Regions from separate parts of the Peribacillus sp. ACCC06369 genome, predicted to be linked through region 1. Evidence: a T-box and tRNA genes for the amino acid it is inferred to sense, from the RefSeq annotation. Region 1 holds a T-box; the other holds one or more tRNA genes.
The links. A T-box is a leader RNA that pairs with one kind of tRNA and senses whether it is charged. The one in region 1 lies ahead of glyQ (glycine--tRNA ligase subunit alpha), so its partner is inferred to be a tRNA-Gly.

Region 1 (3,423 bases):
CGATCATTGAGAAATACCAACAGCTTTACCCTTTTGCGGCAGTCGTTCCGATTTCTGCGCTTGAAGGAAATAACGTCGAGACATTGCTTGCGCAAATCAAGGAACACTTGCCTGAAGGTCCCCAGTTTTATCCAGCCGATCAAGTGACCGATCACCCGGAACGTTTTATCATTTCCGAATTGGTCCGCGAGAAGGTGCTGCACCTGACACGTGAAGAAATTCCGCATTCAGTGGCTGTTGTCATCGATTCAATTAAAAAAATGGATAACAGTGATACAATTAATGTCATGGCGACGATCGTTGTCGAACGTGATTCACAAAAAGGCATCGTCATCGGAAAGCAAGGGAAAATGCTTAAAGAAGTCGGCAGCCGTGCCAGAGTGGACATCGAAAACTTATTGGGCTCGAAAGTTTTCTTGGAACTGTGGGTAAAGGTACAGAAGGATTGGCGTAACAAAGCCAGCCAGCTTCGTGATTATGGTTTCAATGAGAGCGAGTATTAATTAACAAAATTTACGCGTCATGAAAGTTTGGAAAACGGTCAAGCTAATCATATGGTCGGATATTCATATTGCTAGTTAAAAATGAAAGGTGGGCTTTATATGTTGGATTTTACCTGGGAATTATTTAGTGAAACAGGTAATGTGGACACCTATTTGCTGTTTAAGGAGATAGAAGTCGAGAGACAGGAAAGACACTTGGTATTGAATGATGAGCTAGCAGAAATTGATTTTCCTGTTTCATAGGTTAGTCTTGGCGAGCATGGGTGGTGTCTTGGTATGCTCCAAAAATGTGAGGGCATTGTCATAAGGCGAACTGCATATGGAGAAAATAACAAAATCATTACTATATATACCCGTGAGCTAGGAAAAATTGGCGTTATGGCGAGGGGAGCCAGTAAACCTAACAGCAGGCTTTCTGCCGTCACACAGCTTTTTTGCTCCGGGTATTTTCTTATAACCACATCAACCGGACTCGGAAGTCTTCAGCAAGGCGAAATGGTCGATTCACTCCGTTTCATTAGGGAGGATCTTTTTGCCACTGCTTATGCCTCATATATTGTTGAATTGCTTGATAAAAGCGTCGAGGATAAGAAACCGAATCCATATTTGTATGAATTGCTTTCGCAAACCTTGCATTACATAAACGAGGAATATGACGCAGAGGTTTTGAAATTCATTTTTGAAATGAAGATGCTGCCCGTCAATGGGATTAACCCAGTGCTGAATCAGTGTGCCGTATGTGGTGAAACGGAAGGGGAATTCTCCTTTTCGCTTCGGGAAGCGGGCTTTATCTGTCACCGCTGTCTAGGGAAAGACCCTTATCATTATAAAATTTCACCTGCAGCCGTCAAATTGCTGCGGATCTTTTATTATTTCGATTTATCAAGGCTCGGAAACATTTCCGTCAAGCCTGAAACGAAAAAAGAACTGCAGAAAATCATCGATGCTTATTATGAGGAATATTCTGGTCTGCATTTGAAATCAAAAAAGTTCCTGAAACAGATTGATACGATGAAAGATATGTTTTAGGATCTGACCTATTGACATTCCATGCTAGTTTGTATAAAATTCTAATCATCAAATTAAGAAGATTGCGTTGATGGAAAAGAGTATCTGTCATTCTCCATAAAAAGCGAACCCGGGACGGTGGAAGCCGGGATATGGATTTACAGGGAAGGGCGTTTCCGGAGCATGTTGCTTTGAAAAGAGGCCGTTTTATAAACGGCAATTAGGGTGGAACCGCGGGTATACTCTCGTCCCTATGCATTTCGCATAGGGACGGGAGTTTTTTGTTTGCCGAAATGTGAATGGGTTCCGAACCTTTAATTTTCAAAGAGCCGTTTTAAATAACCTGGAGGTGTACGATGAATATTCAAAATATGATTTTAACGTTACAAAAGCATTGGTCTGAACAAGGCTGTATATTAATGAATGCTTATGATGTCGAGAAAGGGGCAGGAACGATGAGCCCATACACGTTCCTGAGAGCCATTGGACCTGAGCCGTGGAGCGTTGCTTACGTGGAGCCATCCCGCCGTCCGGCTGACGGTCGTTATGGTGAGAATCCTAATCGACTGTATCAGCATCATCAGTTCCAAGTGATCATGAAACCCTCGCCTGACAATATCCAAGAGTTATATTTGGATTCCCTGCGTGCATTGGGGATTAATCCGCTTGAGCATGATATTCGCTTTGTGGAGGACAATTGGGAAAACCCATCACTAGGGTGTGCTGGTCTTGGTTGGGAAGTTTGGCTAGATGGAATGGAAATTACGCAATTTACATATTTCCAACAAGTGGGTGGCCTTGAATGTAAACCGGTTTCCGTGGAAATTACATACGGGATCGAACGTCTCGCCTCTTACATTCAAGATAAGGAAAACGTATTTGACCTAGAATGGACAGAAGGATTCACAGTTCGGGATATATTTGGACAGCCGGAATACGAACATTCAAAATATACATTTGAAACCTCCGACCTTGATATGCTGTTTCAACTTTTCACGATGTATGAAAAGGAAGCGCATCGCCAAATGGAAGAAGGGCTTGTACATCCTGCATATGATTATGTTTTGAAATGTTCACATACATTCAACCTTTTGGATGCGAAAGGTGCCATCTCGGTGACGGAAAGAACTGGATATATTGCCCGGTGCCGTAACCTAGCGCGTAAGGTTGCCAAAACCTTCTATGAAGAGCGGGAAAAATTAGGCTTCCCGATTCTTAAAGTGAAAGGGGAGAATACAAATGAGCAAGCGTGATTTGTTATTGGAAATTGGATTGGAAGAGCTGCCAGCCCGTTTTGTGACAGCATCCATGAAACAGTTGTCAGATAAAGTGCAGCAATGGCTAACGGAAAAAGCGATTGATTTCGGAACGGTTGAAGCCTTTTCCACACCAAGACGTTTGGCTATATTGGTGAAAGACGTGGAAGAATCACAAAAGGATATCGAAGAAGAAGCAAAAGGACCGGCTAAGAAAATCGCTGTGGACAGCGAAGGTAACTGGTCTAAAGCCGCATTGGGATTCGTCAGGGGCCAAGGCATGACTTCAGAGGATATTTATTTTAAAGAACTCAAGGGTGTGGAATATGCCCATGTGAATAAATTCATAAAAGGACAGCAGACTGTTCAGCTTTTATCCGAGCTGCAGGAAATCATCAGTGGTATGACGTTCCCGAAAAATATGCGCTGGGCCAATCAAGAGCTCCGCTTCGTCCGTCCGATTAAATGGCTGATTGCCTTATTCGGGAATGACGTAGTGCCATTTAGCATCGCTGATGTGGAAACGGGCCGTGAAACAAAGGGACACCGTTTCTTGGGCGATAGCTCAATCATCGAGCAGCCGGATCAGTACGAAGAAACGTTAAAAGAACAATTTGTAATGGCTGATCCAGATAAACGCCGACAAGTTATTTTAG
Region 2 (3,423 bases), 2.7 Mb from region 1:
ATTTACAACCCAAGACTCCAATCACTGAAGCCCATCAGCTAACGAAATCTTTGATGGACATGTTCCTTGAAATCCACGGTGGTGAAGGGACTTACTCGATTGTAGAAGGATAATCAAAATTGAACGGAAATAAACCCTTTCTACAATCGGAAGGGGTCTTTTCATAATTTCCAAGGAACTAGCTAGTATCCTTTTATTAACCCTCTCGTCCCCGAAAAAGGAGTATTATGATTCCTGAATGGAAGAGCATATAAGAATGATTGAAATAGCTACTTGAAATTAATTTCATACCATTACCAAATAAGAAAAAATGAGCAGCAATAAAAAAATATGCACGATTTTTTTATTGCTGCTCATTTTGTTAACCATTACTATAATAGTTTTTCATTACCTCTTTTGACCAATTGAGTTGTTTCACTTGGCCAATCGGGCCAAATTCAGACATATAAGGTTTAATATCCAATACTGGCGTTCCATCAATGGCATCCAAAGCCCTCACAGTTATCTTTAGACCCTATACTTTTAACAATTCACATCTTGATACTGATACACCAAGCTGATTTGGCCTTGCTTTGGCCCTTTGAGAAAAGATACCTACCTTTGGCCAATCAGTTCGATTTCTTGGATGCCTAGCATTGAACTGAATTTTATCAGGGTCCACTTTATTCATATAAAATATGACTTCAATATGTGAAAATTGTTCTAATCCAAACAGGCAATCTTCTTTGAATTTGGATCCATCCATAATTATCTCGGAAATTACTTCTCCCCAATAATCATCTTCCAAATTAACTCTATTATTTTGGATTAAACCTATTGGTTCTAAAAGTAGTGACATTTTCGCTTCCCCCTACATATTCACAATTCAAAATGGATCCATTGAACAAACTTCCCGAAATTCTCCTCTAACCATTAAAGGATCAGGATTTACGCGAAAACATGAAATATATTTACTCTCATTATCAATACTACAAGATTGGATAATTGCATTACAAATATTTCCTTAAATACCTTTTATTCAATGAAGAACCGTCTCAATAAACGTTTATTTGGACAAAAAAAGCACACTCTTGTTCAAACTGATTCTACTACCGTAGTTAATCACTTTGAACAAGAGTGTGCTGCATCAAAATAGCCACCCTTCTGGATACAGGTAATTTTGGACAATAAAAAAATTCCACTGTAAACAGTAGAATCCTAGTTATAATATTTAAACGCAAAGCTTCGTTCTCCAGGTAACGAAACCCTACGTTATGAGTATGTATTGGAGCGGGTGAAGGGAATCGAACCCTCATCATCAGCTTGGAAGGCTGAGGTTTTACCACTAAACTACACCCGCATAATCCTTGTAGAACTTTGTCGAATTACCAACAAAATTAATTATATAGTTTAATCTAAAAAAATGCAATAGTTCTTCTTAAAAAATTTAAATTAATGGATTGTAACGATAATATATTCATTCACTTTAGTAAAGATGTTAAAAAGTCCCCTGATTCAGAGAACTTTTTCATCCTATATTATGTTATGACCATATGACTTCCATTAACCGTGGATAAACCTGCTGTGCCGTCTCAAGCAGCATGATTAACTTCCTGAACGCGAGATCCGGTACGATATCCCCCTCGATGGAGTATGAATACCTAATGGAAATCGTCCCATTTTCTTCATAAAGCTTTGAATACCTAAAATTAGCATTATATTCATTCAACAGTGTATGTACATCCTGCTTCTTATCAGGATTCTTCAACTCGGCGACATTAAAGCAAAATAAGTCCGCCACATTTTCATCTTCATTGAATGCAAATACTAAAAGGACCTTCCACCCGTCCTTTAACTTTTGCTCAGCTCTAAAAAAGGTGGTGCCATCTTCATTCAACTCATTCATATAGATTTTCTCACTAGTTAAAAAATCACGAAATTTAGCAACGTTTGACATGGTTCATCACCTTTCTCTATGTATTTACATTTTATAATGAAAATTGCCATTTTTACAGAGTTTTCTACAAACATTCCAATTTCATCCTTTTCACACAAGAGTGAACCACTCCATTTAACGAATGGTTCAAAAAAGGGCTCCTCGAATAGATAAGATTGATGCCATATGCTTCTCCGCTAAAAATGCTTTCTGAAAATCCAAAATCCCCTGGATATTTCAAGAGATTCTTTGATCGACCTATATCTGCCGTTATCGCCATGGTTTCAAAAACTTACTGCAATTGAGCGAGCTCCCCCTCTTAAGGTACTGGCCGATCAGAGAAACTCAACCCGGCATTATATCTTTAACTTGAAAAGGAAAACGGCCTTTCCCCGATTGAATATCGAAAAAAGGCCGCTTTTATTATAAGCTGCTTAGGAATCACAACAAAGGCCTGCCTCTGCCGTATTTCCATAAAACTTATAGTTTAGCGAATTCAGGTTCCGCTACTTTCACAAGCTGTTTACCGAGGTTCGTTCCTTTAAACAAACCTAAAAATGCATCTGGTACGTTTTCAAACCCTTCAATAATCGTTTCCTCATACTTCAGCTTTCCTTCTTGGAGCCATTTTCCTAAATCCGTCGCACCCTCTTGGAATCTATCGGCATAATTTCCAATTGTGAAACCTTTCATAAGTGCACTCGTTTTGATCATCGCGGATTGCAGACGCGGTCCTAGATCTTTCCCTTCTGCATTATACGAGGAAATCGCTCCGCATAATGGAATTCGGGCATTCGCATTCAACAGTGTGAAAACAGCATCGGACACCTCGCCGCCCACATTATCGAAATAAACATCGACTCCATCAGGAACAGCATTAGCTAAATCTGCCGTAAAACTATCCTTTTTATAATTTACGGCACTATCAAATCCGAGCTCTTTCGTTAAGTACTCAAGTTTTTCATCTGAGCCTGCGATGCCAACAACTTTCGCACCTTTAATCTTAGCGATTTGTCCAACTACTGAACCAACAGCACCAGCTGCCCCGGAAACCACTACAGTTTCACCTTCTTGTGGCTTACCGATATCAAGCAATCCAAAGTAAGCTGTTAAACCGGTCATTCCAAGAATCCCTAAATGAGTTGTGACCGGAGCCACCTTGGGATCAATGACGCGGATTTCCTTTTCGGTGACAACTGTGTATTCTGCCCAGTCGATATTCCCAACAACGACATCCCCTTTTTTGAAGGAACTCGATTTGGACTCAATAACTTCAGCAACAACGCCACCCGTGATGACCTTATTCAATTCAAATGGAGCAATATATGATTTGGTCTCCTGCATTCTTCCACGCATGTATGGATCGACGGATAAATATAGCGTCCGTACTAAAATCTCATTATCTTTTGGTTTGGGAACTTCACTCTCAACAAAGTTAAAATCCCCTTTCGAAGGCATACCTTTTGGACGGTTTGCCAGGGTGATTATTTGTTGTTTGGTTTGTGTCA

Region 2: it encodes a tRNA-Gly, which carries the amino acid that the T-box ahead of glyQ (glycine--tRNA ligase subunit alpha) is inferred to sense. The anticodon was not compared.

Annotation. Positions count from the first base shown of each region.
Region 1 is NZ_JAUCEN010000002.1:3,591,089-3,594,511, reverse strand. Features, by position in the region: gene era (GTPase Era) at 1-503, shown strand, start outside; gene QUF78_RS18335 (YqzL family protein) at 603-746, shown strand; gene recO (DNA repair protein RecO) at 780-1,532, shown strand; T-box leader at 1,591-1,767, shown strand; gene glyQ (glycine--tRNA ligase subunit alpha) at 1,868-2,764, shown strand; gene glyS (glycine--tRNA ligase subunit beta) at 2,751-3,423, shown strand, end outside.
Region 2 is NZ_JAUCEN010000002.1:914,947-918,369, reverse strand. Features, by position in the region: gene QUF78_RS05310 (B3/B4 domain-containing protein) at 1-113, shown strand, start outside; partial or broken gene QUF78_RS05305 (SAM-dependent methyltransferase) at 362-745, opposite strand; tRNA gene QUF78_RS05300 (tRNA-Gly) at 1,266-1,339, opposite strand; gene QUF78_RS05295 (YbjN domain-containing protein) at 1,523-1,936, opposite strand; gene QUF78_RS05290 (NADP-dependent oxidoreductase) at 2,396-3,423, opposite strand, start outside.